Regions from separate parts of the Denitratimonas organivorans genome, predicted to be linked through region 2. Evidence: predicted binding sites of a transcription regulator. Region 2 holds the regulator's gene; the other holds the start of a gene.
The links. Region 2 encodes sigma-54, which starts transcription at its own class of promoters, with help from an activator protein. Its sites were predicted from a motif close to TGGCACGNGCNTTGC; they were not measured.
Positions count from the first base shown of each region.

Region 1 (14,331 bases), on a different contig from region 2:
AGCCCCAGACCGGTGCCATCGGCGCGGCCCGACACCAGCGGCAGGAAGATGCGTTCGGCCAGATCATCGGACACGCCGCAGCCGTCATCCTCCACTTCCACCCGCAACGCCAGCCGGTGTGCGCGTTCGCCGATCAGCACATTGCGTTCGGCGCGTGTGCGCAGGCGAACCTGTCGCGCGCCAGCCTCCAGCGCGTTGCGCACCAGATTCCACACGGCCTGGGTCAAGCGATCCGCATCGGCCACAAGTTCGGGCAGGCTGGGGTCGTAATCGCGCAGCAGGCGTGCGCCGCCCTCGTGCTGCGCGGCGGCTTCGGCCAGCAGCCGCACCCGTTCCAGCACTTGATGCACATTGATCGGCACCATGGCCTGACCGGACGCCGGATTCAGCAGCCGGTCCACCAGCGCACCCAGGCGATCACATTCGTGCAGCATCACCTCGACATAGCGCTGTGCATCGGCATCATCGCGGTTGCGCCGCGCCAGCAATTGAGCCGCACCGCGCAGGCCGGCGAGAGGATTGCGTACCTCGTGCGCCAGCCCCTGCAGCGCGGCATGCAGCGCATCGGGAAGCCGTGTCAGGCTCTCGCCGTGCTGTTCGTCCAGCGGACGGGCTTCGATCAGCACGCCCGAAGCTTGCCGCGTCAACCACAGATCGGCCCGACGTTCGATGCCGGAAGGCAGTTGCAGCCGCATGCGGCGTGCCGCCACCGGCTCGTCACCGGCCGATGGCAGGCGCGCCAGCAATTCAGCCAGACGCGGGGCTTCGGCATCCAGATGGGCCAGATGCATCCCGGCCAGACGCCGGGCACCGGCATCCAGCCAGCGCGCGAAGGCGGCATTGCAGCCCTGCAGCACACCCTGCGCATCGCTCCAGGCCACCGGCGTGGCGAGATGTTCGATGGCAAAGGGCGGCAGGCGCGACATGGCAGGGCAGCTTCGGGCGACACGGAACGGAATCGCATGATGCCGCATTGCGCCGCGCCATGACGCACGCCGCGCTGCGGCTACAATCCGGCGCTTGCCCGCGAAACTGCGCCCGATCCGATGCTGATGATTTCCCCGACATTGACGATCCCCGACGAGGAACTGGTGGAACGCTTCGTGCGCGCCTCCGGCCCCGGCGGGCAGAACGTCAACAAGGTGGCCACGGCGGTGGAACTGCGTTTCGACGCGGCCGCGTCACCATCGCTGCCCGAAGCGGTGCGCGAACGGCTGCTGGCACGACGCGACCGGCGCATCGGTGCGGACGGCGTGATCGTGATTTCCGCACAACGCTTCCGTACCCAGGAACGCAACCGTCAGGATGCGCGCGAACGCTTGGCGGCGCTGATCCAGGCGGTGCTGGTGCCGCCCAAGCCGCGCATCGCCACCCGCCCGACACGCGCCTCGAAGGAGCGCCGGCTGGAAGCCAAGAAAGGGCGCGCACAGATCAAGCGCGGGCGCGGCTCGCAGTGGAGCAGTGATTCGTGAAACCGGTGGTGCCTGATCTTCCGCCCAACGCACCGCGCATGGGAAACTTGCTGAGCCGGGCCTTCGGCCGCAGCATCCTGCGTGCCGGCGGCTGGCGCATCGACGGCCAGTTTCCGGATGTGCGCCATCTGGTGATCATCATCGCGCCACACTCCTCGGCCTGGGATGCGTTCTGGGGCATCGCCGGGATGCTGGCGCTCGGGGTGCGGATCAACTTCATGGCCAAGGCCGAACTGTTTCGCGGCCCGCTGGGTTGGCTGCTGCGCCTGCTCGGCGGCATGCCGGTGGTGCGCAACCGCGCCCACGGCGCAGTCGAACAGGCCGCCGCGCAGGTACGGCGCGCGCCGGTCTGCTGGTTCCTGCTGGCACCGGAAGGCACCCGCAAACGGGTGGAACACTGGAAATCCGGCTTCTGGCACATCGCCCGCAACGCCGACGCGCCCCTGATGTGCGCGCACTTCCACTATCCCGACAAGACCATGGTGCTGGGGCCGGTGATGCCACTGAGCGATGACCTGGACGCAGACATGGCCGCCATCCGCGAACACTACCGGCCCTTCATCGGCAAGAATCGCGGCACGGTGTGACGCAGCGTCGATGTCCGATTGCGGCACCCCATGCCGTAACGACAGACTTTCCCATTGCGGATGGAGTTGCTATGAAGAAGGTTCTCGGCGGTTGCCTGATCGTTGGTTTGCTTCTGCTGGTGGTCGGTGGTGGCGCGACCTGGTGGTTCGTGCTGCGTCCGGCGTGGAATGCGGGGAGCCAGTTCATCGGTGCGGCCACGCAGATGGCCGATCTGGCCAAGATCGATACCCAAGTGAAGAACCGCGCGGCATTCACGCCACCGGCCGATGGGGTCATCAGCGATGCCGGGTTGCAGCGTTTCATCGCGGTGCAGTCGTCGGTGCGCGATCAGGTCGGGCCCGCGCTGGCCACGCTGGAAGGCAAGTACAAGGAACTCCAGCAGCAGGGCCAGAAGCCCGGCGCCACTGAGGTGTTGAATGCCTACGGCGATCTGTTTTCGCTGATCCGGCAGGCCAAGCAGGCCGAGGTCGATGCGGTCAATGCGCAGAACCTGTCACTGGCCGAATACCGTTGGATGCGCAGCCAGGTCTACGGCGCCCTGCTGCGCGAAGGCATGGACGGTGCGCGGAAGCAGGGAGGCGAGAAAGTCAGTACCGATCCGAACCTGCAACGCCTGAGCCAACACCGTGAGCTGCTGGCGCAGACGGCAGTGATGGCCTGGCTGGGGCTGTAGGTAGCCGCCACGGGCATGGCCGGCCAGGACGTTCAGTCGACCATGCCCTTGGCCTCGGAGGTGGCCAGCACTTCCGGGTGATCCAGGCGCCGCTGCGGCTTCAGCAGCGGCTGCACGAACACCGCCGCCAGGATGATCGCCACGCCCAGGTAGAACATCGGCGTCAGTTCGTGCTGTTCGGACAGCAGCAGCATCGCCAGGATGATCGCGTAGACCGGTTCCAGATTCACCGCCATCTGCGCTGAAAACGCGCTGATATGGCGCAACGCCATCAGCGACAACACGAACGGGAACAGGGTGCAGGCGCCAGCCAGCAGCAGCAGCAGGATGGCGTCGTTGAGCGAGGGCAAGGTCAGCAGCGGGCCGGCCATGACCGGAAACAGCACCACCATCAGCGGCGCCAACGCGGTCAGTGCCAGGGTGCCGGCACCCAGTTCCAGCGCGGTCACGGTGAGCGGGTCGGCGTGATCGACCAGACGCTTGTTGAGCGATCCGAATATCGCCACGAACAGCGCCGACAGCGCGCCCACCGCGATACCAACGCGCATGTCGGCCGACACCCCGCCCACCACCAGCGCCACACCCGGCAGCACCGCGATGCCCAGCAGCAGCTCACGGCGCGAGAACGGGCGCCGCGCCAGCACCGGCTCGATCAGCGCGGTGAACACCGCCGCCAGCGCCATGCAGGTGGCCGCGACCGAGGCGTTGGCCAGCTTGATTGCGCCATAGAAGGTCAGCCAGTGCAGCGCCACCAGTACGCCGACACCGGCATAGGCCAGCACCAGCTTCGGGGGCAGTGCCCGCAGTCCGCGCCAGACCCGCGGCAGCAGCAGCAACACCACCGCCACCAGCAGCATGCGCCACCACACCAGCGGCAGCGCCGGCAGCGTGATCAGTTTTCCGAAGATGGCGGTGAAACCCCACAGCAGCACGCAAAGGTGGATCTGCCAGTGGGCCTTGGCGGTGGGTGACATGGGTGATCGGACAGGAAAACGGGGATTTCGCACCATCCCGCAGCCGCGCTGCGCCGCAACAACAACGCAGGATGCCGCGTTGCGTTGCAGGCCGCCATGCGTCGAGCCCGGGCTGTGCAAGGGGTGCAAGGTATCGCGTTCCGGGGCGTGGGTGGAGCCAGCGTGCGGTTTTTGACTGATCCCGTCCGTATTGCAGCCAAAACAGCACTTGCCGCGCTGCACAAGAAGCGGACAATGGCCGATTCCCCGCACCGTGCGCGCCGACGGCACCACCGAAACCTTCCCCGATGAACCACGCCCACGACACCGTCGCCGCTGCTCCTGCGAATTCCTCCCATGCCGCAGTGCAGCCCCATGCCGGCTGGCTGACGCCGCTGGAACTGGCGTTGCTGGGCGCGATCTGGGGTGCGTCGTTCCTGTTCATGCGGGTGGCCGCCGACGATTTCGGCCCGGTGCCGCTGGTGTTGCTGCGGCTGGCGCTGGGCGCGCTGTTGCTGTTGCCGTTCCTGTGGCGTGCGCGCGGCGCGTTTCCGCTGCGGCTGTGGCCGCTGCTGACCTTGATCGGGGTGATCAATTCGGCACTGCCGTTCATGCTGTTCGCCTGGGCCGCGCAACGCGCGCCGGCCGGCGTGGGCGCGATCGCCAATGCCTTGACGGTGCTGTTCACTGCGCTGGTGGGCGCGATGTTCTTCGGCGAGAAGATCGGCGGCCGCCGTGCGCTGGCATTGCTGATCGGCTTCATCGGCGTGGTGGTGCTGGCCAGCGGCAAGATCGCCGGCATGAGCATCGGCTGGGCCACCGCCGCCGGTGCGCTGGCCTCGCTGCTGTACGGGGTCGGTGCCAATCTGGTGCGGCGCCATCTGGCCGGACTGCCGGCCGCGGCACTGGCGGCGGCCACGCTCGGCGCTGCGGCGTTGGTGACACTGCCGTTCGCCCTGCTCACCTGGCCGACGCAAGCGGTGCCGGGCGTATCGTGGTGGTCGGCGCTGGCGCTGGGCGTGCTGTGCACCGGTTCGGCCTACGTGCTGTATTACCGGCTGATCGCGCGCGTCGGCGCCAGCCGCGCCTCGACCGTCACCTATCTGGTGCCCCTGTTCGGCGTCGGCTGGGCCTGGTTGTTGCTGGACGAACCGCTGACCTGGCCGATGGCGATCGCCGGTGGCCTGATCCTGGGCAGCGTGGCGATCAGCCAGCGGCGCGGCAAATAGCGCCGGCGCTGGCTGATCCGGCACCGGTCACAGCCCGTAGTAGAGGCTGTATTCGAGCGGGTGGGTGGCGGCGCGGAAGCGGGTGACCTCCTGCATCTTCAATGCGATGTAGGCATCGATGAAGTCGTCGCTGAAGACCTCGCCGGCCTTGAGGAAATCGCGGTCCGTATCCAGCGCTTCCAGCGCCTGGTCCAGCGAATGGCAGACGGTCGGGATGTTCTTCTCTTCCTCCGGCGGCAGGTCGTACAGATCCTTGTCGCTGGGCGCGCCTGGATCGATGCGGTTGCGGATGCCGTCCAGGCCGGCCATCAGCAGCGCAGCGAAGGTCAGATAGCCGGACTGCATCGGGTCCGGGAAGCGCATTTCGATACGTCGCGCCTTGGGGCTGGCGACCCACGGAATGCGGCACGAGGCCGAGCGGTTGCGGGCCGAATAGGCCAGCATCACCGGTGCCTCGAAACCGGGCACCAGGCGCTTGTAGCTGTTGGTGGAGGCATTGCTGAAAGCATTGATCGCGCGCGCATGCTTGAAGATACCGCCGATGTACCACAGCGCCATCTGGCTCAGTCCGCCGTAGCCTTCGCCGGCGAACAGGTTCTGCCCGTCGCGCGACAGCGACTGGTGCACGTGCATGCCGGAACCGTTGTCGCCGACCAGCGGCTTGGGCATGAAGGTGGCGGTCTTGCCGTTCTGGTGCGCGACATTCCTGACCACGTGCTTGAGCGCCAACAGTTCGTCGGCCTTCTTCACCAGCGAGTTGTACTTGACCCCGATTTCGCACTGGCCGGCATTGGCCACTTCGTGGTGGTGCACTTCCACTTCGATGCCGATGCTTTCCAGCACCTTGACCATTTCCGCGCGCAGATCGTGCAGCGAATCGGCCGGCGCCAGCGGCAGGTAGCCGCCCTTCACACCGGGGCGGTAGCCGGTGTTGCCGTGCGCGTAGTCGCGCGAGGAATTCCAGTGCGCTTCCTCGGATTCGATCTGGAAGAAGGTGTGGCCCATGTCGTTGGCCCAGCGCACCGAATCGAACACGAAGAACTCCGGCTCCGGCCCGAAGAACGCGGTATCGGCGATGCCGCTGGATTTCAGGAAGGCCTCGGCGCGGCGCGCGATCGAGCGCGGGCAGCGGCTGTAGGCCTGCATCGTGGCCGGCTCCAGCACATCGCAGACCAGCACCAGGGTGGGATCGACGGTGAACGGATCCAGATAGGCGCTGTCCGGATCAGGCAACAGCACCATGTCCGATTCGCTGATGCCCTTCCAGCCCGGAATCGAGGAACCGTCGAACATCTTTCCATCCTCGAACAGCGCCGGCTCCACCACGCGGATCGGGTAGGTGAGGTGGTGCTGGCGGCCGGCCATGTCGGCAAAGCGCAGATCGACGAACTCGACGGCATTGTCGTGGATCAGCTGCTGGATCTTTTCATGGGACATCGAGGCGGTTCCTGAAAATGGGTGGAAAGGTCGGGAGATGCATGGCAAGACTTGTGCCAAAGCCGTGCCAGGGCCGAAAACGGCTTGGACATGCCGTTTTCATGCGCTTTGTGGGGCATCGGTAGGGATCAGGCTTGAATCGGGACGCACTGCTACGGTGCGTTTTTTCAGTTTTGCTGCACCATGGTGGTGCACTTATCGCAACACCGGCCAGACCACTGCGGTGACGGCTCAGGCCACACGCAAGCTGGTTTCAACCCGGTTGCGGCCCGATTCCTTGGCCCGATACAGCGCCCGGTCGGCCTGTTCGATCAGGCCTTCCAGCGTGGTGGTGCTGTCATCGGCCGGACGCGCGGTGACGCCGATGCTCAACGTCACGGCTGGCAGTTCCGGTGCGCGCCAGGCTTCCACCGCGGCGCGTGCCTGCTCGGCAAAGCGGCGGGCATGCTCCAGATCGTGGCCCGGCAGCACCAGCAGGAATTCCTCGCCGCCGTAACGCGCCAGCAGACCGCCCTCGGGCACCTGCGTGACCAGCACCTGCGCCACCTGTTGCAGCACGCGGTCGCCGGTGGCGTGGCCGTGCTGGTCGTTGACCGATTTGAAGCGGTCCACATCCAGCAGCAGCACCGCCAGCGCCCTGCGCGCGACGATCTCGCCGGCCAGCATCGCCAGCACCTGGCGGCGGTTGGCCAGCCCGGTCAGGGTGTCGGTATTGGCTGCCACGGCGAGCGTATCGACGCGCGCCTGCAAGGCCTCGTGCGCCTGGGTCAGCGCCAGCCGGTTGCGTTTCAGTTCGCGGTTGCTGATCGCAAGTTCGCGGCTGATCCGGCGGCTGCGGCCAAAACCCCAGGCCAGCAACAGCGTGGCCAAGGCCAGCCCGAAACTCAGCGCAAATCCGAAACGGCGCTGCTGGGCCTGGCGCGCCAGCCGCAGCTGCTGGATCTCGTTTTCGTGCGTCAGCAGTTCGATCTGGCGCGCGTTGTCGGCGGCCTGATGGCGGTATTCGATCAGGGCCACGCGCCGGTTCATGTCGCGCCCGCTGAGCTGGTCCTGCAATTCCAGCGCGGTTTCGGCCAGACGCAGCGCGCCGGCCTGATCACCGCTTTCGCGCAGCAGCGGGATCACCAGACGGTAGGCATCGAGCATCTGCGGTGCATCGTTGGCCGCTTCGTAATTGGGCAGGGCCTGGGCGAAGCGTTCCAGCGCCACGTCGGTATCGCCTTGCTGCAGCGCGACCCGGCCAAGCGAGAACATCGCGTCGGCGGCGGTGCGGTCCTGGGTGATTGAACGGCTCAGATGATGAGCTTCTTCCAGCATCTGCCGTGCTTCGTCCAGACGCTCCAGCCCCAGCAGCGCCCGGCCGCGTTCCAGTGCGCTGTAGGCCAGTCCCGGCACGCTGCCGCTCTGCACCGCCAGCGCATACGAACGTGCGGTGTAATCCAATGCGTCCTGGTGCCGGTCGTCGTCATTGGCCACGCGCGCCAGGCTGCCCAGCAGCGCGGCGGCGCGCATCGGATCAGGCAGGGTCAGGGCCTTGTCCAGACCGCGTTCCAGATGCTCGCGCGCTTCGGGCAGATCGTTCATCCGGTGATACAGCAGGCCGAGATAGTGATAGGTGCGGTCGGTCGGCACATCGGCGCCGCCACGCTGCAATGCCAGGGCCTCGTCCAGCGCGCCCATCGCCTGGGCGAACTGGCCGCGATTGAGCAGCACCAGGCCCAGATGGGTCAGCGCGGTGCCTTCGCCATCGTGATCGCGCAGCACGCGGAACCCTTCGATCGCTTCCTGCAGCCCCTCTTGCGCTTCGGGCAGCAGGCCACGGCGGCGATCCAGCAGGGCCAGCTCCATCCGCGCATCCGAGGCGATGCGCAGATCCATATCGCGCGCGGCATCGGCCAGGCGCTGGCGTTGCAGGCTTTCGAAAGTGTCGTAGCGGCCTTCCTGGAAGGCCAAAGCCGCCAGCGCTGAACGGGCCTGATCGATGGCGGCAGCGTCTTGCCGCTGGTCGGCCTCATGCAGCAACTCACGCCAGATCCGGCCGGCGGCAGCGGCATCACCGTTCCACAGTTGCGCCCAAGCCTCGCCGACCCGGGGATCGGTGCTGGAAGCGTGCACTGCAGCGGCCGGCAGCCACAGCAGGGCCAGCACCAGCGCCATACCTGGTCCACGGCGGCGTGCCACGCGACATCCTCCCGAAACCGTCAATCCAACCATGGTAAGGGGTTCATCGCGTGATCGCAGGCGGCTTGCCGGCACAGTGATCCGGCTCACATCCTGATGCCGATAGGGCGCAGCGGCCACCGGAACGGCATCCCGGTGGCCGCAGGCGTGTCAGGCGGCGCGTTCGACTTCGCGCTTGAGCGCACGCATCTGGTCGTGCATCGCGCGCACCTGCGGCAGGTGCTGCTGGGCGATGGCGCGCAGTGCCGCATCCTCGGATACCGCCAGTGCATCGCGGAAGGCTTCGAGGATGCGGTCCTCGGATTCTTCCAGCTGTGCGATGTAGCGGGCGTCCGGGTCGCGACTCATGCTGGCGCGCAGGTCGGCATAGCCCTTGCGCAGCGTACCCATCACGGTTCCGCCTTCGGTCGGCGTCTCACCCAGACGGGCGACGTGCTGTCCCAGGTCGGTGACGATCGCGCGCTTGCTCGCCGCCATGCGCATGAACAGCGCCCGGTAGCCGGCGTTGTCGGTGTTCTTGGCGGCATCATCGTAGAAGGCGATACCGTCGTTCAGCACTTCGATCAGTTCGTTGAGGTTGGTGGTGGTGCGGGTCATGGCGTTCTCCTTGGATATGGGACGAAGCGAGACCGGCCGTGCCGGAAACTCCCCTGTCCCACAGCAGGACCCGTGCCAGCGTGCGAAAGCCACGTGCAGCGCGGCTTTCGCCCGCTTCTCCTGCACCTGTCCCCTTACCGGATCGCGCAACTTGCAGGGCACACCAGTGCGCCATCCTGCATCCTGCACCGCGCCGTTGCGGCGCAGCCATCAGCGCAGCAGGAAATACCAGGCCAACACCGCGACACCCAGCAACACGCGGTAAATCGCGAACGGCGCGGTGCCGATGCGGCGGATCACGCCAAGGAAGAAATGGATCACGAAAAGGCCAGCCAACGCCGCGATCGCCGCGCCCAGCAGCATGTCGCCGATGCCATCATCCAGCGCATGCCGCGTCTGCCAGACCGCGTGCGCGGTGGCCAGCACCATGACCGGAATCGACAGCAGGAACGAATAACGCGCCGCCCGCGCCCGATCCAGCCCGAGGAACATGCCGGCGGTCATCGTCGCGCCTGAACGCGACACGCCCGGCATCAGCGCCAGCGCCTGGGCGCAACCGATCAGCACCGCGCGCCGCATCGAAAGCCCGGTGAACAGTTCGCCGGCCGGCCCTTCCAGCTGCGCCTGCGTGGCGGGCGGATGGCGGCGCGAATAGCGGTCCGCCAGCCACAACAACACACCGAACACGATCAGGTTCAGCGCGATCGTCACAGGATGCCGCAGCAGCATCGCACCTGCATCGCCCAGCGCCAGCCCGACCAGCCCGGCCGGAATCGTCGCCAGCGCGATGCCGAAGGCCAGACGCTGGGTCGGGCTCAGGCGCTGGCCCGGCCGCCAGGCCAAAGTCTCGCGCACCAGCTCCCAGACATCGCGGCGGAAATACAGCATCACCGCCAGAAGGGTGCCGAAATGCAGTGCCAGATCGAAGCTCAGGCCCTGGTATTCCCAGCCGAACAGCTCGCTGGCCAGCACCAGATGGCCGGAACTGGAAATCGGCAGGAACTCGGTCAGCGCCTGCAACAGCGCCAGGATCAGGATGTGGACGAAATCCATGCGGAATCAGTCCCGCTGGCCGGCAGCGCCGGCAGCGCCGGCACCACGTTCGGCGATGTCGAACATCGCCCGCCCGATCTGGCCCAGCAGCACCGCCAGCAGCGCCAGTGCGACGAGAAACAGGCCCTGCACCCCGCCCGGCTTCAACGTCGCCATCGCCCAGACCGCCAGCGGCAGCGACACGCACAGGCCGAGCCAGCCGACAACGCTGAACAACGCCGCGATGAAGCGCCCGGAACGGTAACGGCCCGCGCCTTGCGCGCCCACTCAGGCCACCGCCGGGTTCAGGCTGTAGGTGCCGTACAGCACCGCCTCGCCCAGCACATGCCCGTGCATCGCCGCCATCACCTGACCGGCGGTGAAGGACTGCGGCAGCTCCAGACGCGCCACATCCAGCGCGAACAGGCGGAAGAAATAACGGTGCACGATGGCATCGTTGAACGGCGGGCACGGGCCGTCGTAGCCGTGATAGCGGCCTTCCATGTCCGGATCACCGGCGAACCAGCCGGTGTAATCGTTCAGCCCCTGCCGCACACCGCCTGCCGCCGCGCCCGGCTTGCCGCGCGCGGTCACGCCCTGCGAATACGCACCGGCCTCGATCTGCCGCACCTCCGCCGGCACATCGACCAGCACCCAGTGCACGAACTCCACCCGTGGCAGATCGGCCGGCACCGTGCGCCCGGCCTGATTGACGTCATCGGCGCGCGAGGGTGCATCTGGATCCACACACAACAGCACGAACGAGGCCGTGCCTGCGGGCACGTCATCCCAGGCCAGATGCGGATTGCGGTTGTCGGAAAGCACGATCGGCTCGCCGCCATCGCCAGGCCGACCGAAGGCGAATTCGGCCGGAATCGGGCCGCGCGCGGGGAAACTGTTGCTGTGGATTTTCATCGCCCGGATCTCCTTGTTGCAGGCATCGGTCTCAGGAAAAGTTCGGCACCGCCCGGCGGCGCAGCCGCATAGCCTATCGGCAACGCCGGATGACTGCTCAATGCGCGTCGACAGCCTGCATCAGGCGCGTGGCGATCCAGTCCTCGGCAAAACCATGCAGCCGGTAGTTCTGGATGAAACCGCAGTGGCCGCCGCAGCCGGCGATCTCCAGATGCGCATGCGCGGGCAGCCGCAGGCGGTGGAAATCCTCAACCGGAATGATCGGATCATCGGCCGCGGTCAGGATGCTGACCGGCACCGACAACGCCGCCAGCCGCTCGCCTTCGATCGAATAGCCGTCCAGATAGTTCTCGACCGTGCCGAAATCGGTATGGCGCTCGACCAGGGTGCGGGTCAGGCCGCGCACCCCGCCGCGGAAATCCTCGCGCGCAAACTGGAAGGCGTCCGGATACAGCGCCTGCTTGCGGCGTAGCGAGCGGGTCCACTTGAGCATGAAATACTGCTGGTAGAACCACGGCGCCGACTCGATCGCCAGCATCCCGGCACGCGGGCTGATCACCGGGCACACCGCCGCCGCATGCAGCAGTGGCAGCCCGGCCTGTGGCGCCTGCAGCGCGACCCGCAACGCGAAATTGCCCCCGAGCGAATAGCCGGCCAGCAGCAGCGCCCGCTGCGGCACGCGCTGCGCCAGATCGCCGATCGCGCCGACCACCTCGTCGATCAGGCAGGAATGGAACAGGCCCGGATTCAGACCATGGGTATCGCCGTGATCGCGGAAGTGCAGCCGAAACACATCGAAACCAGCGTCCAGCAGGCGCGCACCGGTGTGCAGCACATAGTTCGAATCGACCCGGCCTTCCCAGCCGTGCAGCAGCACCACCAACCCGCGTGCGCTGCCGGCCTGCTCCTGCGTAGTCAGAAACCCCTGCAAACGCACGCCGTTGCCGCCATCCAGGATCAGCTCGCGCGCCTGCGCTTCCAGCCGCTGCGCAGCCCGGCGCGCGGCGAATTTGCGCAAGCGGCTGGAGGCCAGCACCGATTGCAGATGCCGGTTGCGCAGCAAGGCCGGCGGCTGGAACGCGGCGGGCAGCGCGCTCATGAAGCCATCGCCCCGATGATGCGTTCGCGCGCCTGTTCGGCCAGCCGGCGGCGGCCTTCTTCACCCGGCATCACCGGCGGCAGGAAATGCACTTCGGCCACGCGCCCGGGCTCGCCCAGCAGGCGCAGGAAGTTCTGCAGGAAATTCTCGCCGCGCGCGAACGCCACGGTGGTCTGGGCATTGCCGCCCTCGCCATAGCGCAGCGCCACCGGCTGCACCGGCACCTGGGCCTCGAACGCGCACTGGAAGATGCGCGCATGGAAAGTGCGGACCTCATCGCCGCCGGTGGTGCCGCCTTCCGGGAACACGCCCACCGCCTGGCCCGAATCCAGCCGCCCGACCATCATTTCCAGCACCCCGTTGAGCGAGGCATTGCTGCCGCGGGTGTGATAGATGGTGCCGGCGCGGCTGGCCAGCCAACCGATCAGCGGCCAGCGGTCAATCTCGGCCTTGGCCACGAAGCCGACCACGCGCTGGCTGTGCACCAGTTCGATGTCGATCCACGAGACATGGTTGGCGACCAGCAGATGCGCGCCGCGCAGCGGCTCGCCGATGCGGCGCACGCGGAAACCGAAGATGCGCATCAAGCCACCGGACCAGGCCCGGATGACCCGGTGATCGACCCGTTCACCGTCCAGCGTCCAGCGCGCGGTGAAGCGGTTGATCAGCAGCAGCGTCGGCGGCAGCCCGAGCACGATGTGCAGCAGCAGCAACGGCACGCGCAGGACGTAGCGCAAGGGCCGCAGCGGATCGCGTTGCATCGGTACAGGCACCTCGATCATGAACGTGGACCAGAGACAGGACCGCAATACGATACCGGCTGGTTTGGAGCATTCCATCCAATCGCCGCTGTCGGCAGCGCTGATCGGTTCAGCCGGCGCTTGCGGCATGCCGCAAGCGGGGCCATCAGTCCGGTATCAGCGCCGGCGCGGCACCACTGCCAAGGTCAGGCGCGACACGCAGGTCAGGCGCCCGGCCTCGTCCTCTATCCGGATATCCCACACCTGGGTATTGCGCCCCACGTGCAGTGCACGCGCGGTGCCGGTGACGCTACCTTCGGTCACGGCGCGGATGTGGTTGGCGGAAATCTCCAGCCCGACCGCCATCGACACTTCCGGATCAAGGCACAGGTTGCCGGCCACGCTGCCCAGGGTTTCGGCCAGCGCCACCGAGGCGCCGCCATGCAGCAGGCCGAACGGCTGGCGGGTGCGCGCATCCACCGGCATCGTGCCGCGCAGCCAGTCCTCGCCCTGCGCGGTGATACGGATGCCCAGATGGCTCACCAGCGAATCGGCGCTGCTGGCGTTGAGTTCCTCCAGCGATGGCTGCCGCAGGAACGGACCCGCCATGGTCAGCGCACCCGGAAGATGCTGGGGCGCCAGCTCGATGCGGCGTAGTTGCGGCGGCTGGCATAGCCGCTGGACGCGCCGTAACCGGCGCCGAAATCACGCTCGCGGCGCTGATGCATGCGGTTCTGCAGCTCCACGCGGCGCGACTCCAGCCAGTCGGCAGAACCCACGGTGGCCGGATCCAGACCAAGGCGACGCGCTTCGGACTCGCGGAAATCGCAGAAATCGTCGTACGCATCGATCTCGTGCTTGAGGTCGCGCACGCACAACTCGATCATGATCGCGTCGTCCAGATAGCCCAGCACCGGCACCGAATCGGGGATCACATCGGCCGGATCGGCGAAGTACACCAGCGCCGCGAGCACGCGCTTGCGGTCTTCCTCGCTCAGCGACCAGCCCTCATCGCGCACCATCGCGATCAGGTTGTCGAGCTTGGTCAGGCGCTGGGAAATGAAGTCCGGCACCGGCGTGGCCTGGGCCTGCTTCAGCAGCTCTTCGCCAGCCCGGATGATCTCCTCCTGGCTCTTGTTGGCGGCGGCCTCGGTGGCACCGCGCTGGGCGGCGACGAAATGCTCGAGATCCTGATCGCTCAGCTCGAACGAAATGCTCAAGGGCATGGGGAAGTCCTGCTTACGACGGGAGGAAGCCGCCAGCCTAGCGAAGCGGGCGCGAGAGCGTCAATGTCGGAGGGGCGGGGATTGGGGAATCGGGAATGGGGATTCGTAGAAGCGGGCGGTGGCGAGCGTGTCGCTCTTGCCAATCCCGAATCCCGAATCCCGAATCCCACGCTCAAAGTATCGGCGCCA
Region 1 covers NZ_JBBHDV010000007.1:153,386-167,716, forward strand. The annotation lists gene WDB66_RS09430 (two-component system sensor histidine kinase NtrB) at 1-926, opposite strand, end outside; gene arfB (alternative ribosome rescue aminoacyl-tRNA hydrolase ArfB) at 1,047-1,472, shown strand; gene WDB66_RS09440 (1-acyl-sn-glycerol-3-phosphate acyltransferase) at 1,511-2,059, shown strand; gene WDB66_RS09445 (hypothetical protein) at 2,131-2,733, shown strand; gene WDB66_RS09450 (DMT family transporter) at 2,766-3,707, opposite strand; gene WDB66_RS09455 (DMT family transporter) at 3,995-4,915, shown strand; gene glnA (type I glutamate--ammonia ligase) at 4,943-6,352, opposite strand; gene WDB66_RS09465 (diguanylate cyclase domain-containing protein) at 6,584-8,533, opposite strand; gene WDB66_RS09470 (PA2169 family four-helix-bundle protein) at 8,684-9,130, opposite strand; gene WDB66_RS09475 (undecaprenyl-diphosphate phosphatase) at 9,341-10,183, opposite strand; gene WDB66_RS09480 (hypothetical protein) at 10,190-10,450, opposite strand; gene WDB66_RS09485 (YbhB/YbcL family Raf kinase inhibitor-like protein) at 10,451-11,077, opposite strand; gene WDB66_RS09490 (YheT family hydrolase) at 11,175-12,176, opposite strand; gene WDB66_RS09495 (lysophospholipid acyltransferase family protein) at 12,173-12,958, opposite strand; gene WDB66_RS09500 (hotdog fold thioesterase) at 13,094-13,525, opposite strand; gene WDB66_RS09505 (YkvA family protein) at 13,528-14,142, opposite strand; gene WDB66_RS09510 (phospholipase D-like domain-containing protein) at 14,315-14,331, opposite strand, start outside.
Region 1: glnA (type I glutamate--ammonia ligase) is a predicted target of sigma-54. The motif match lies at 6,397-6,411, and genes of this name have one in related genera.

Region 2 (14,331 bases):
GCGCGCAACAGCGCAATCGTGGCCCAGCGCGCCGCCGAACTGGGCATCAAACACGTTTACCAGGGCTGCCACGAAAAGCTCGCCAGCCTGCGCGCGCTGTGCCAGATCCTGTCACTGGAGGCCGAACAGGTCGCCTATATGGGCGACGACCTGCCCGATCTTTCAGCATTGGGCTGGGTCGGGCTGGCGGTGGCACCATCCAACGCGCACCCATGGATCGCGCAACGCGTGCACTGGATCACCAGCAAGGCCGGCGGCGCCGGTGCCGCGCGCGAACTGTGCGATCTGATCGTGGATGCCCAGGGCAAGAGCGCCCAGCTGCTGCGCAAATACGCCGACGCATGAGGAGGCTGCCGGACTGGATTCCCGGCGCCGTGCTGTTGCTGGCCGCGGTCGGCAGCGGGCTGGCGCTGTGGCAGATCTACCGCCCCGAATCCAGCGAGCCGCTGGTCGGGCCACCACGCTCGGATTATTTCCTCGTGGATTTCGAACTGGTCGCGCTGGATGAGGCCGGCCAGGAATCCTTCCGCGTCACCGGCCCGCTGCTGAGCCGGCATCCGCATCTGGGCACGATCTCGATCGACCAGCCGCGCTTCCGCTTTCCCGATCACGAGGAACAGGCCTGGCTGGCACGCGCTGACCGCGCCTGGGCCGCCGCCGATGGCGAGGAGCTGCGTCTGGATGGCGATGTCGCACTCGACGGCCCGGCCAGCGCCGAGGACGGCCCACTGGCCTTCCGCACCACGCAATTGACGATCTTCCCCAAGGCCCGCCGCGCCAGCAGCGAACAGCTGGTCACGTTCTCCTCACCCCACTCTATACTTGCAGGCCGTGGTTTCCGTGCCGATATGGAAACCCGCCGCTTCCAGCTTCTGAACGAGGTCACCGGCCACTATGACACCCCCGTTTCCGCCTCGCGTCGTTGAGCCTGCGCTGCGGGCGATCCTGCTGGGTTGCATCGTATTGCTGGCCAGCGGAGCCGTACTGGCACGTTCCAGTGACCGCGACCAGCCACTGGACGTGCACGCCGGCGGCCTGGATGGCCTGATTTCCCAACACGGCGACACCCTGCTGACCGATGTCATCATCACCCAGGGCACGCTGCGGATCGAAGCAGCGCACGCCACCGTCAGCCGCGAGAACGGCAATGTCACGCGCGTGGTGCTGCTGGGCGAACCTGCCCTGCTGCAGCAGGAAAACGACGACGGCGTGTTGATGAAGGCGCAGGCCAACCGCATCCAGTACGACACCTCCAGCGAAACCGTGCTGCTGACCGGCGCGGTGCGGATCGATCAGGGCCGCGACGTCTTCCGTGGTGCGCGCGTCACCTACGACACCCGCAACGGCCACATTTCCGGCGATGGCGGCAGCGGTGGGCGCATCCACCTGACGATCCAGCCTTCGAACAAGCCGCCGGCGGACTGATGCTGGTCGCCCGCCACCTGCGCAAGCGCTACCGCACGCGCGATGTCGTCAAGGATTTCGGCCTGCACCTGGCGGCCGGCGAAGTGGTCGGCCTGCTTGGCCCGAACGGCGCCGGCAAGACCACCTGCTTCTACATGATCGTGGGCCTGGTCGCGGCCGATGGCGGTGAAATCGTGCTCGATGGCGACGACATCACCGCCCTGCCGATGCACAAGCGCGCCCGTCGCGGCGTCGGCTACCTGCCGCAGGAGCCTTCGATCTTCCGCCGCCTGAGCGTCAGCCAGAACGTCATGGCCGCACTGGAACTGCGCGACGATCTCGACGCCCAGGGGCGCGAAAACGAACTGCTCGCGCTGCTGGAAGAACTCCAGGTCGCCCACGTCGCCAACCAACGCGGCGCCAGTCTGTCCGGTGGCGAACGCCGGCGCGTGGAAATCGCCCGCGCACTGGCGGCCAAGCCGCGCTTCATGCTGCTGGACGAACCCTTCGCCGGGGTCGATCCGATCTCGGTCGGCGACATCCAGAAGATCATCCGCCACCTCAAGACCCGCGGCATCGGCGTGCTGATCACCGACCACAACGTGCGCGAGACCCTGGGCATCTGTGACCGGGCCTACATCCTGAGCGACGGCGGCGTGCTGGCGCAGGGCAAACCGGATGAACTGCTCGACAACCCGGACGTGCGCCGCGTATACCTTGGTGACAGCTTCCGCATGTGATCTGGCACGGATATACGGTGAAACCCGCCCTGCAACTCAAACTCGGACAGAGCCTGACCCTGACGCCGCAACTGCGTCAGGCGATCCGGCTGTTGCAGCTGTCCAGCATGGAACTGGAAGCCGAGATCACCGAGGCGATCGAATCCAACCCGCTGCTGGAGCGCCCGGAAGAAGCCGAACCCGATGCCGCCGCCAACCACGACAGCCACGACAGCCCGGCTGAAGAGCGCAGCGACGCCGCCACCGGGGACGAGGCCGAAGACTACCCGCTGGATACCCCGGACTGGGATCTGGAAGACTACGGCAGCCGCGCCAACGCGCCCGGCAGCGAAGGCGACGAAGAGCGCGAAAACACCCTGGCCGACACCGGACAGGACCTGCACGACCACCTGCTGTGGCAATTGAACCTGACCCCGATGTCGCCACGCGACCACGCCATCGCGGCGGCGCTGATCGATGCCATCGGCGAAGACGGCTATCTGGGTGAAACCCTGGACGCCCTGCGCGACGGCCTGCATCCCGACCTCATCGTGGAGCTGGACGAAATCGAAGCCGTACTGCACCGCATCCAGCGCTTCGACCCGCTCGGCGTGGGCGCGCGCTCGCTGTCCGAATGCCTGCTCGTGCAACTCTCACCCAGCGACACCACCGATGTCGTCGTGCTCGCACGTCGCCTGGCGCAGGAGCACCTGGAACCCCTCGCCAAGCTCGGCCCGGAACGGCTCGCCGCACAGCTGGGCGTGGATACGGACACCATGAACGAAGCGGTGCAACTGCTGCGCTCGCTCGATCCGCGCCCGGGTTCCGCCTATGGCTCGGCGCCACCGGACTACATCACACCCGATGCCTATGTCACCCGCCACCAGGACACCTGGCAGGTCCGACTCGGGCCCGGCTGCCGCCCGCGCCTTGGTATCAATCGACATTACGAATCCCTCATCGGCGTGGCCGGAAAGAGCGATACCGCCTATCTGCGCGGCCAGCTGCAGGAAGCGCGCTGGCTGATCAAGAGCCTGGAAACCCGCGCCGACACCGTGCTGCGCGTGGCGCAATGCATCGTCCGCCACCAGTCCGGATTCCTCGACTACGGCCCGGAAGCGATGCGCCCGCTGGTGCTGCGCGAGGTCGCCGAGGAACTGGAACTGCACGAATCCACGATTTCCCGCGTCACCACGCGCAAGTACCTGCACACCCCGCGCGGCACCTTCGAGTTCAAGCACTTCTTCTCATCCAGCCTGGCCACGGCCGATGGTGGCAGCGCCTCCAGCACCGCGATCCAGGCCATGATCCGCCGTCTGATCGAACAGGAGAACCCGCGCAAACCGCTGTCCGACGCCAGTCTGGTCAAGGAACTGGAGCGCGAGGGCGTCACGGTGGCGCGTCGCACCGTGGCAAAATACCGTGAAGCAATGGGCCTTGCGTCAAGCAACGAAAGGCAGCGGCTTGAATGAGCGAACGCGCGCCCACATGCAGAGAAAAGAGACAGGTTTTACGTTGAGTTAACGCCCTCTGGGTTAAGAGACCCGGGACACGCAACAAGATCGACGTGATGGCTGTACCGCATCACGTTTCCCGCCCGGCAGCACTGCCGGAGCATCAGCCGCAAGGCAGCAACAGGAGGTTTGTCATGCGTATCGAGATTGTCGGACACCAGATCGAAGTCACTGCCGCGTTGCGCGACACGATCGAGTCCAAACTGGAAAAGCTGCGCCGCCACTCCGATGACCTGATGGATGGCCGCATCACCCTGTCGGTGGAGCGTCTGCAGCAGAAAGTCGACGCCACCCTCAATCTCGCCGGCCACACCATCCATGCCGAAGCCTCGGCCGAGGACATGTATACCGCCATCGACCAGTTGCTCGACAAGCTCGACCGCCAGGTGATCAAACACAAGGAAAAGCTCACCAAGCATCGCTCAGACCAGAGCATCCGCACCGCTGAAGTGGGCTGAGTGGGAAAGCAGGCCGTAGGCCTGGCAGGGGCAACACAACATGCATCTGATCGACCTGCTGGTACCCGCGCGCGTGCGTGCGGGTACCAGTGCCACCAGCAAGAAACGCCTGCTCGAACTGGCTGCCGCCACCCTGGCGCTGCCCGAAGCCGACCCCGAACTGGAACGCCAGATTTTCGACAGTCTCTGTGCCCGCGAACGGCTCGGCTCCACCGGCCTGGGCCACGGTGTGGCGATTCCGCATGGTCGTTTGGCCGGGATCAGTACACCGGTCGGCGCGTTCCTGCAGCTGGCTGCGCCATTGCCGTTCGATGCCAGCGACGGTGTCCCGGTGGACCTGCTGTTCGCGCTGGTGGTACCCGAGCACTTCAACCAGCAGCACCTGCTGCTGCTGTCGCAACTGGCAGAGATGTTCAGCGACAGCGCGTTCTGCACCCGCCTGCGCAATACCCCCGGCGACTGCGAACTGCACACCGTGCTGTCGGACTGGCAACTCGCCCACCTGGCCGCCTGAGGCCATTGCGCAAGGCGGACAGCAACCGCGCTGCAACCCGGCAACTGCGATACTGATCCTTGCCCGATGCCCGGCCCGAACGCCGGGCCGTCAGGACTTTGCCGCGCCCCGGCGCCATACTTGGATCCGTCATCCTGCCCTCCGCACCCGCATGTCGATCCCGACCCATATCACCGCCCGCGAACTCTTCGACCAACTGGAGCATCGCCTCGCGCTGCGCTGGGTCGCTGGCCAGCATGGAGAACAGCGGGTGCTGGAATCCGGCGAGCACCTCGCACGTCGCCCCGCGCTGGCCGGTTATCTGAACACGATCCACGCCAACAAGGTGCAGATCGTCGGCAGCGAGGAACTGAATTATCTGGATGACCTGGATCCACGCCAGCGCTGGGAGACCCTGGCACGCATCGTCAATGACACGCCGCTGGCACTGGTGGTGGCGCGCAACCGCGACATCCCCGACGATCTGCGCGACGCCGCCAATGAGTCCGGCACGCCCTTGTGGATTTCAGATCGGCGCGGGCACGAACTGCTGACCTACTTCCAGTACCACATGGCACGCGCGCTGGCGCGACGCATCACGCTGCACGGGGTATTCATGGAAGTGCATTCGATCGGCGTGCTGCTGACCGGCGAATCCGGTCTGGGCAAGAGCGAACTGGCACTGGAGCTGATCTCGCGCGGTCATCGCCTGGTCGCCGACGACGCTCCCGAGTTCACCCAGATCGCGCCGGACATGCTCGACGGTACCTGCCCAGAGATGCTTCAGGATCTGCTCGAAGTGCGCGGTATCGGCATCCTCAACATCCGCGAGATGTATGGCGATACCGCGGTCAAACGCAACAAGTACCTGCGCCTGATCGTGCACCTGCAACGCCAGGAGACACTGAGTGTCGAAGGACGTGAAATGGAACGCCTCTACGGCGATGTCGGCACCCGGCGGGTGCTGGATCTGGACATCCCGCAGATCACCCTGCCGGTGGCCGCAGGCCGCAACCTGGCAGTACTGGCCGAAGCCGCGGTGCGCGCCCATGTGCTCAAGAGCCGCGGCTTCGACGCCGCCCAGACTTTCATCGACCGCCAAGCCCACCAGATGCGACGCGAGCCCAGGACATGAATACGCCACCCGATTCCGCCCAGCCCCTGCTGATCGTCAGCGGACTTTCCGGCTCCGGCAAGAGCGTGGTGCTGCGCACGCTGGAAGACCTGGACTACTACTGCGTCGACAACCTGCCGGCCGAACTGCTGCCGGCGTTCGTCGCCAACATCACCGCCAGCGCCGAAACCCCGCCCCGCCTGGCGGTCGGCATCGACGTGCGCAACCGGCCCGAAGGCCTGATCCAGCTGCCGCATTCGCTGGCCCAGGTGGGCGGCATGGGCTGGCAGCACCGGCTGATCTTTCTGGATACCGAAGACGAGGTGCTGATCCGGCGCTACAGCGAAACCCGCCGACGCCATCCACTGAGCCTGGACGGGCTACCGCTGGCCGATGCCATCGCGCAGGAACGCCAGCGCCTGAAACCGCTGATCGCCATCGCCGACCGGGTGCTGGACAGCAGCCAGATGAACGTGCACCAGCTGCGCCGCTGGGTCGTGACCGAACTGGCCAGCAACACCCGCCCTGGCCTGTCGCTGCTGGTGCAGTCCTTCGCCTACCGCCACGGCGTGCCGGGCGATGCCGACTTCGTGTTCGACGTGCGCTGCCTGCCGAACCCGCACTGGGATCCACGCCTGCGCCCGCTTTCCGGACGCGACGCGCCGGTGCGCGAGTTCTTCGAGCAGCAGGAGCCGGTCAACGACTACCTCGGCCACGTTGCCGCGTTCCTCGACCACTGGCTGCCGCGTTTTGAAAGCGACACCCGCAGCTACGTGACCCTGGCATTCGGCTGCACCGGCGGCCGCCACCGCTCGGTCTACTGCGCCGAATGGCTGGCCGCACACTGGCGCGACCAGGGCCGCACCCGTGCCGTGACCTTCCATCGCGAACTGGAATAGCGTCGACCCGCGGACGAACCGGGTATGGCCACTCCGCCGTTCGTAACCACTCCACTTCCGCACCGCTACGGCGCTCAGCCTTGCTGACATCAGTGATGCAGGTCCAAGGCCGCGCTCACGACCTGTATCAGTCAAGCATGCAGGATGGCGCCCGACAAAAGACGAGGCCCGGCTTTCGCCGGGCCTCGCCAAGTTGCAACTGACTCAAGCAGTCAGATCAGAACTTCTGGTTGTAGCGCACGAAAAGCGAACGTCCCAGATAGTCGTACTGCGTGGCCTGAACCGGCACGTTGCCATAGCGACCCTCGCCCAGACCATTGGAAATCGAGTCCGGTTTGGCGTTGAACAGGTTGTGCACGCCCAGCAGCAGCGACCAGGTCGGCTGCTCGTAACGCACCGAAGCGCTGTGGTACAGGCGCGAATCGGCCTTGTAATCGTAGACCGCACCGCCCCGACCCAGATAGGTGTTGGGAATATCGCCGATCACCTTCGTGGGATGGACGTAGTCCATGCCCCAGTGATAGGTGAAATCGCCGCGTTTGATCGAGGCATTGAGATTACCCACCAGCTTCGGACGACCGATATCACCCACCCAGTCCGTGAACCGCGTACCACCGGCCAGCGGGCTTTCAAAGGTCTGCGAGATATCCTGGGTGATGTAGGTAACCTGCGAATCAATGGTCAACGTGCCATAGGCATAGTCGTTCTGGAAGCGGGTCAGCAGGTCGAAACCCTTCACCTTCTGCTTGTGCAGGTTGATGTAGGTCGCGTAGATATTGTCGATCTTGAACGGCTCGGTTCCATCCGGCCCAGCACGGGTGAACAGGTCACAGAAGTTGTTCGGGTAGATGTCCGCACCGTAGCAGCTCGCCACAATGGTACCCGCACCCAGGCTGGCGATCTGGTCCCTGACTTCGATTTCGAAATAATCAACCGCAATACTGATCGGCGAGAACTCCGGTGTCCAGACAATGCCGTAGGTCAGCGCATTGGAATGCTCCGGATTCAGGAAGCCGGCACCACCGCCGGTGAAGACCTGGGCCGAGGAGGGTGCACCGTTGTAGTCCTCAGGAATACCGGCGGCCGCACAGTTCGCGCGGATGTTGATGTTGTTGCTGGCGCCCCAGTCGATGCAGGGGTCGATCGCCAACTGGCCCTGGAAGCCGGACTGGTTGCCCAAGTACAGCTCATACAGGCCCGGGGCACGGAACGAGGTGCCCTTGGTGGCGCGGGCACGCAGCGAAGGCACGATCTGCCAGCTCAGACCCAGCTTCCAGACCGAATCACTGCCATCCACCGAATCGTAATCAAACCAGCGCCCGGAAGCGTTGAGTGTCAGATTCTCGATGCCCGGCAGGTTGCCCAGCAGCGGAATCTCGATTTCGGCAAAGGCTTCCTTCACCGCATCGTCACCCTTGGTCACCTGGGCCGAGCTTTGCCCCCAAAGCATTCCACCACGTGAGAGCTCACCCGGCTGGTCATCGATGCTGAATTCACGATATTCAACGCCGATCGCGCCACCGGCGACACCGGCAGGCAGTTCAAACAGCTCGCCGGTCATGAGACCCGTGAACACCTTCTGGTCATAAATCGTCTTGCCCTTGTCCCAGGCACCGATCAGACCCACCAGCTCATCCATTCGTTCACCGCTGAGGAAGCCGGGATCAAAGTAGTTGATCGTCGGTGCGTCTTCTCCGTACTGCCAGTCGCCTGTTCTGCTGGCGTCGATCGACAGGTTGTTGTAACGACCATCCGAGCGGGTGTAGTTGGCGTTGACGTCCCAGATCCACGAACCGGCCAGCCCGCCGGAAAGGTTGGTGTTAAGGTAGATGTAGTCCACCCGCTGATTGCTTTCCGAGCGGAACGGCATCACCGGCTGCGCGACACCCGATTCAACCCAGGTATTCACGAAATCCGGATCGTTGCCGTACATGTAGACCGACCCCGGACGACCTGCAATTACCGGGAAGAATTGGCGGAAGCCCTTGTATTCGCTCTCGCGACGGTTGACCAGCAGCTGCGTATTCCAGCTCACATTGCTGAAGTCGAAGTCTGCGGCGATGTAGCCGCTGAGGCGCTCCAGATCCTGGATGATGTAGGTATCGCCGTAATGTTCGAAGTTGAGCCAGTCGTTGTAGAAAGCCGGATTCTCACCGACCCAGTTGGTGTTCGTACGCGGGCGGTAACCGGGGATTGCGCCGATGGTGGTGCCATCCCAGCTCGGCACATAGCGCGTGCCAAGAAATGCGTCCATCACGGTATTGATGTAGAGGTTGGTGGCCGAGCAACCGGCCAGCGGCGTGCCTGCCAGGCTCGAACGGTCGATACGATCCAGGCTGTTGCCGTTCTGGTCGGTCACAAGATCCTGGGCGCAGCGGAAGAAGTCGCGGTCACCGACCTGCAGCGGCTCCTGCTTGTAGTACTCACCGGCCACCACGATGTTGCCGTTGCTGAAGCCCCAACCGTTGGCTGCCGAGAAGGTGAACACCTCACCGCCGCGATTGAACGGAGCGCGGAACGCTGCGGTGATCTCGGGCGCGTCGAACGACTTGCGGGTGATGACGTTGGCCACACCGGCCACGGCGTCGGAGCCGTAGATCGACGAGGAACCGTCCTTCAGCAGTTCCACACGCTGGATGATCGAAGACGGCAGTACGTTCAGATCGAACGCCGCCACCTGGCCACGGGTACCCGCCGGACCGGGGCGATGCCCATCAAGCAGAACCAGGGTGCGGTTGGCACCCAGACCGCGTAGCGACAAGGTCTGCGCACCTACACCGCCGGCAGTCACATAGGCACCGAACTGATGGCTGATCTGGGTGGAACCGGCAGCGATGCTGGACTTCTGCAGGAACTCGGAAACCTCCATCTGGCCGAGTGCGACGTTGGTATCGGCCGAAATGATCTGGATCGGCGACACCGCGTCGTACTCGGCGCGGCGCAGCAGCGAACCGGTAACCGTCACCCGTTCAAGCTGGGAAGCTTCCTCACGAGGCGCCTCAGTCGTCTCCTCTTCACTCTCTTGGGCGAAGGCGGCGGCGCCGTAAAGGCACCCGAATACCGCCAAGGCAAGTGGCAGACGTTTGATATCGAAAGATTTTTTCCGGTTTCGCATCATCAAGCTCCCCAATGGTGAAGTTGGTCGTTATGACATCGTTAAGCAATACTACCGTTGGCTTAACGTTATCGCAACAATGATCTGTCAAGGCCCGCTGAATACTCCAGCATCAGATCGGAAACACCCTGATGCGGCTTACAGCCCTCGGGGACCGCAGTCCTTCGCCAGGTAGTTCTCGATCAGCTCCAGCGTGGTCTTCTGATGCCGGTAGTACCACGGCATGCTGTGCGGCATGTCCGGGATCAGCTCGAACCTGGCCGGCACCTTGTCACGCACCTTGCGATAGAAGTCACGCGCATGGAACGACGGCGTGCGCACATCACGGTCACCGACGAACAACAGCACCGGGATATTGGCCGTCTCGGCATTGCGCATCGGGTCCATGCCCTTGAGGGTGCGTCCCTGCAGGATGCGCTGCAGCCGGTTCTCGCTCCAACTGCGGCCCAGCTTGGTCAAATCGGTGACCGGCGCACCGGAGATCGCACACTGGTACGGACTGTCTGGGCGCACCACCGCCGCAGCCGCAGCGAAGCCCCCATAGGAATAACCGAAGATAGCGATCCGATCCTTGTCGGCGATCCCCTGCTGCACCAGCCATGCCGCGCCATCGTCCTTGTCGTCCTGCATCTTCTGCCCCCACTCGGCATCACCGGCCAGCCACAGCTCGCGCCCCAGACCGGCCGATCCGCGGTATTGGGGACGCAGCACGGCGTAGCCGCGCGACGTCAGCATCGGTACCCATCCGCTGCCATCCCAACCGCCCATGTCGCGCGCCCAGGGGCCACCATGCGGGTGGATGATGGTGGGCAGGGGGCCGTCTTCCTTTTTCCAGCCGGCCGGCAGATCCAGCAGCGCCGGAATCTTCATGCCGTCACGCGCGCTGTAGGTGACCCAGCGCTGTTCACCAATGCTTTCCGGCTTGATCTCCGGACGCTGACTGCCGAGGCTGACAACACGACTGCGGTCCAGCAGCAGGTGATAAGCCGGCGGATGGCGCGGGCTGGTAGTGGTGAACAGCACGCGCGAATGGTCATTGTTGTAATTGTTGAGATAGACGCTCTGGCCCGGATAGGCCTTCTGCAGCAGGTCGTGGACCGCCTTCAGCGCCGGATCGACATAGGTGAACTCACGCTGCGCGGCATCCACATGGAAGCCGACCACCTGGTTGAAGTTGCTCGGCTGGCTGCCCAGGATCAGGCCGCCGATGTCGAAATGCGGATGCGCCAGCAGCGCTTCGGCCTCGAACTTGCGCGTGGCCGGGTCGTAGAACCGGGCCTGCACATGGTCGGAAAACATGTCGGTCAGCACGTAGTACTTGCCGCTGGCTTCATCAATGCCGGCGATGTTCACGGTGTAGCGCTCGCTGATCTTCCGAGTCAGCTCTGGATGCTCCTCGAACTCGCCGCTTTCCGGGTTGCGGATCAGCACGCGCTGCTCGTATTCCCCCGGGCCGGCCGGCTCCAGCTCGTAGCGGGTCAACACCCTGCCGTCACGCGGATTGAACAGGCCCGGCGTGGTGCGGCCACCGGATTTGAACAGCAACTCGGTTTCACCATTGCGCAGGTTGTAAAGGTAGTAGTTGCCAGACAGCGTCATGCTGTTCATCTGCTGGATGATGACCCGGTCCGGATCCAGTGGCAGGGTACTGACCAGCGAAGCGGTTCCAGCGATTTCCAGGCAGCGCTGGATATCTTCACCGACCCCGATCCGACGCGTGTTGTCGGCGAAGGCCTCACCGAACTTCTTGTGTCCGGTATCGGTGAGGTAGGCCTTGGTCACGAAGGTGCGGGTGGAACCGGTGGTGCGACCTTCACCGCAACCACCCAGCTGCCCGCTCCACTCCTGGCGCGCGATGACCAGGATGCGATCAGCCTTCATTGCATTGGCGGCGATGAACTTCATCCTGTCGCCGGATGGCGTGACTACCGGACCTGCATCCAGATTGTCCATGTCCCAGGTGGCCAGAGCGGTTTCCTGATGCTTGGAGCCGGGCGCGACTACCAAAGCCACCAGATTCTTGCCATCGGTGCTCATCGATACCGACTGGATCTCCGGCACACGGGCCAACAGCTCGATAGGTACCGGTTCACGAGCCAACACAGGGCCGGCAAGCATGGCTGCGGCACAGATCAGCAACGGGAGAATCTGTGCGAGGCGAAAGAAAACGGTGCGTGACATGGGCAGGTCCGGCAGCGACAGATTGTCAGGGACAATCAGTATATCGGCACGGCAAACGTGCGCCGCCGACACCCCCCGCAACCCTGCCCGCATCACGTCTACACAGCACGGCATCCGGGCGCATGCCGCTTGTGAAGTATCCCGCCCCGCACACACTCAGGTGTTCTGCACCACGATGTTGGGAAAGGCGATGGCCTTGTTGCGGGCGCGCAGCGAGAGTCGGCCGCTGGCCTTGCGCGCGATGTCGCGGTAAGCGGCGGCCAGAGCCGAATCCGGCTGCGCCGCGACGGTGGGCATGCCGCCATCGGCCTGTTCGCGGATGCGGATGTCCAGCGGCAGCGAACCCAGCAGCGGCACGTCGTACTGCTCGGACATGCGCGCCCCGCCACCACTGCCGAAGATGTGCTCGGCATGGCCGCAGTTGGAACACACATGGACCGCCATGTTCTCCACGATGCCCAGCACCGGCACTTCGACCTTTTCGAACATTTTCAGCCCCTTGCGCGCATCCAGCAGGGCGATGTCCTGGGGTGTGGTGACGATCAACGCGGCCGACAGAGGCACCCGCTGGCACAGCGTGAGCTGGATGTCGCCGGTGCCCGGCGGCAGGTCGATGATCAGATAGTCCAGATCGTCCCACATGGTGTCGGACAGCATCTGCTGCAGCGCCTGCGTGGTCATCGGTCCGCGCCAGATCATCGGCGTATCTTCCTCGATCAGGAAACCGATCGACATCGTCTGAACGCCATGCGCCCGCATCGGGATGATGCGCTTGCCGTCCGGGCTTTCCGGGCGACCGGACAGGCCCAGCATGCGCGGAATGCTGGGACCGTAGATGTCGGCATCCAGGATGCCCACGCGGGCGCCTTCAGCCACCAGCGCCAGCGCCAGATTGGTCGAAGTGGTGGATTTGCCGACGCCGCCCTTGCCCGAGGCCACGGCGATGATGTTCTTCACGCCCGGCAGCGGGCTCAGCTGCTGTTGCACCCGATGCGCCTGCACCCGCGAGGTCACCGAAACGCTTGCGCCCAGGATCGCCGGATCGATGCGTAGCGCGGCTTCGGCCATTTCCGCCAGCGCCGCATGCCAACTTTTCGCCGGGTAGCCCAGCACCAGCTCCACCGCCACCTTGCCGCCATCGATGCCGATGCCGCGCACCTGGCCGCTGGCGACCAGATCCTGGCCGGTGTTGGGATCATTGACCCGAGCAAGCAACTGGCGGACGTGTTCTTCGCTGATGGACATGGCACTGCAACCGGTGAAGGCGCGAAGTGCGCCCGAGGCCAGCAATTGTAGCGGCTGGGCCCTGCCCCTCACCCGGCTGCCTGATCGTGGCACGATTCTGGGATAATCACCGGCTGCCCGAAAAAATCGCTGCCGCCATGACCACCCACACCCCACTCCTCGTCACCTGCGCCCTGCCCTATGCCAACGGCCCGCTGCACCTCGGCCATCTGGTGGGCTACATCCAGGGCGACATCTGGGTGCGGGCGCAGCGCATGATGGGGCGCGAGGCGTTTTTCGTCTGTGCCGACGATGCGCATGGCACGCCGATCATGCTCGCAGCCGAAAAGGCCGGGGTTGCGCCGGAGGATTTCATCCGCGACATCCAGGCCGGGCACGAACGCGACTTTGCGCAGTTCCTGGTGGATTTCGACCACTACCACTCCACCCATTCGGACGAGAACCGCGAGCTGGCGGCGATGATCTACACCCGCCTGCGCGATGCCACGCACTGGCCGGAATCGGTCATCGCACGGCGCTCGATTGAGCAACTCTACGATCCGGTCAAGGGCATGTTCCTGCCGGACCGCTACGTCAAGGGCGAGTGCCCGAACTGCAACGCGGCCGATCAATACGGCGACAACTGCGAGGTCTGCGGCAAGGCCTACGCCGCAACCGATCTGAAGAACCCGGTGTCGGCGATGTCCGGCACCACCCCGGAGCTGCGCGAATCGGAGCATTACTTCTTCGAGCTGGGCAAGTTCGAAGCCTTCCTGCGCGACTGGCTGGCCGGCGATGTGGCCCATCCGGCGGTCAAGGCCAAGCTGGCCGAATGGGTCGATGGCGGCCTGCGCGACTGGGACATCTCACGCGATGCGCCCTACTTCGGTTTCCCGATCCCCGATGCGCCGGGCAAGTTCTTCTATGTCTGGCTGGATGCGCCGATCGGCTATTTCGCCAGCTTCAAGGCGCTGTGCGGCAGCGACAAGGGCCGCGCGCTCGGGCTGGATGTGCCACGTTTCGATGCGCTGCTCACACCGCAAGGCGGTGCCACGATGCACCACTTCATCGGCAAGGACATCATCAATTTCCATGGCCTGTTCTGGCCGGCGATGCTGAAGGGTTCGGGCTTTGTCGTGCCTTCACGGCTGCACGTGAACGGCTATCTGACGGTGAACGGCGCCAAGATGAGCAAGTCGCGCGGCACCTT
Region 2 covers NZ_JBBHDV010000002.1:284,525-298,855, reverse strand. The annotation lists gene WDB66_RS03655 (KdsC family phosphatase) at 1-345, shown strand, start outside; gene lptC (LPS export ABC transporter periplasmic protein LptC) at 342-926, shown strand; gene lptA (lipopolysaccharide transport periplasmic protein LptA) at 895-1,425, shown strand; gene lptB (LPS export ABC transporter ATP-binding protein) at 1,425-2,144, shown strand; gene WDB66_RS03635 (RNA polymerase factor sigma-54) at 2,162-3,595, shown strand; gene hpf (ribosome hibernation-promoting factor, HPF/YfiA family) at 3,772-4,095, shown strand; gene WDB66_RS03625 (PTS sugar transporter subunit IIA) at 4,136-4,609, shown strand; gene hprK (HPr(Ser) kinase/phosphatase) at 4,767-5,723, shown strand; gene rapZ (RNase adapter RapZ) at 5,720-6,601, shown strand; gene WDB66_RS03610 (TonB-dependent receptor domain-containing protein) at 6,819-9,566, opposite strand; gene WDB66_RS03605 (alpha/beta hydrolase family protein) at 9,855-11,897, opposite strand; gene apbC (iron-sulfur cluster carrier protein ApbC) at 12,054-13,142, opposite strand; gene metG (methionine--tRNA ligase) at 13,169-14,331, shown strand, end outside.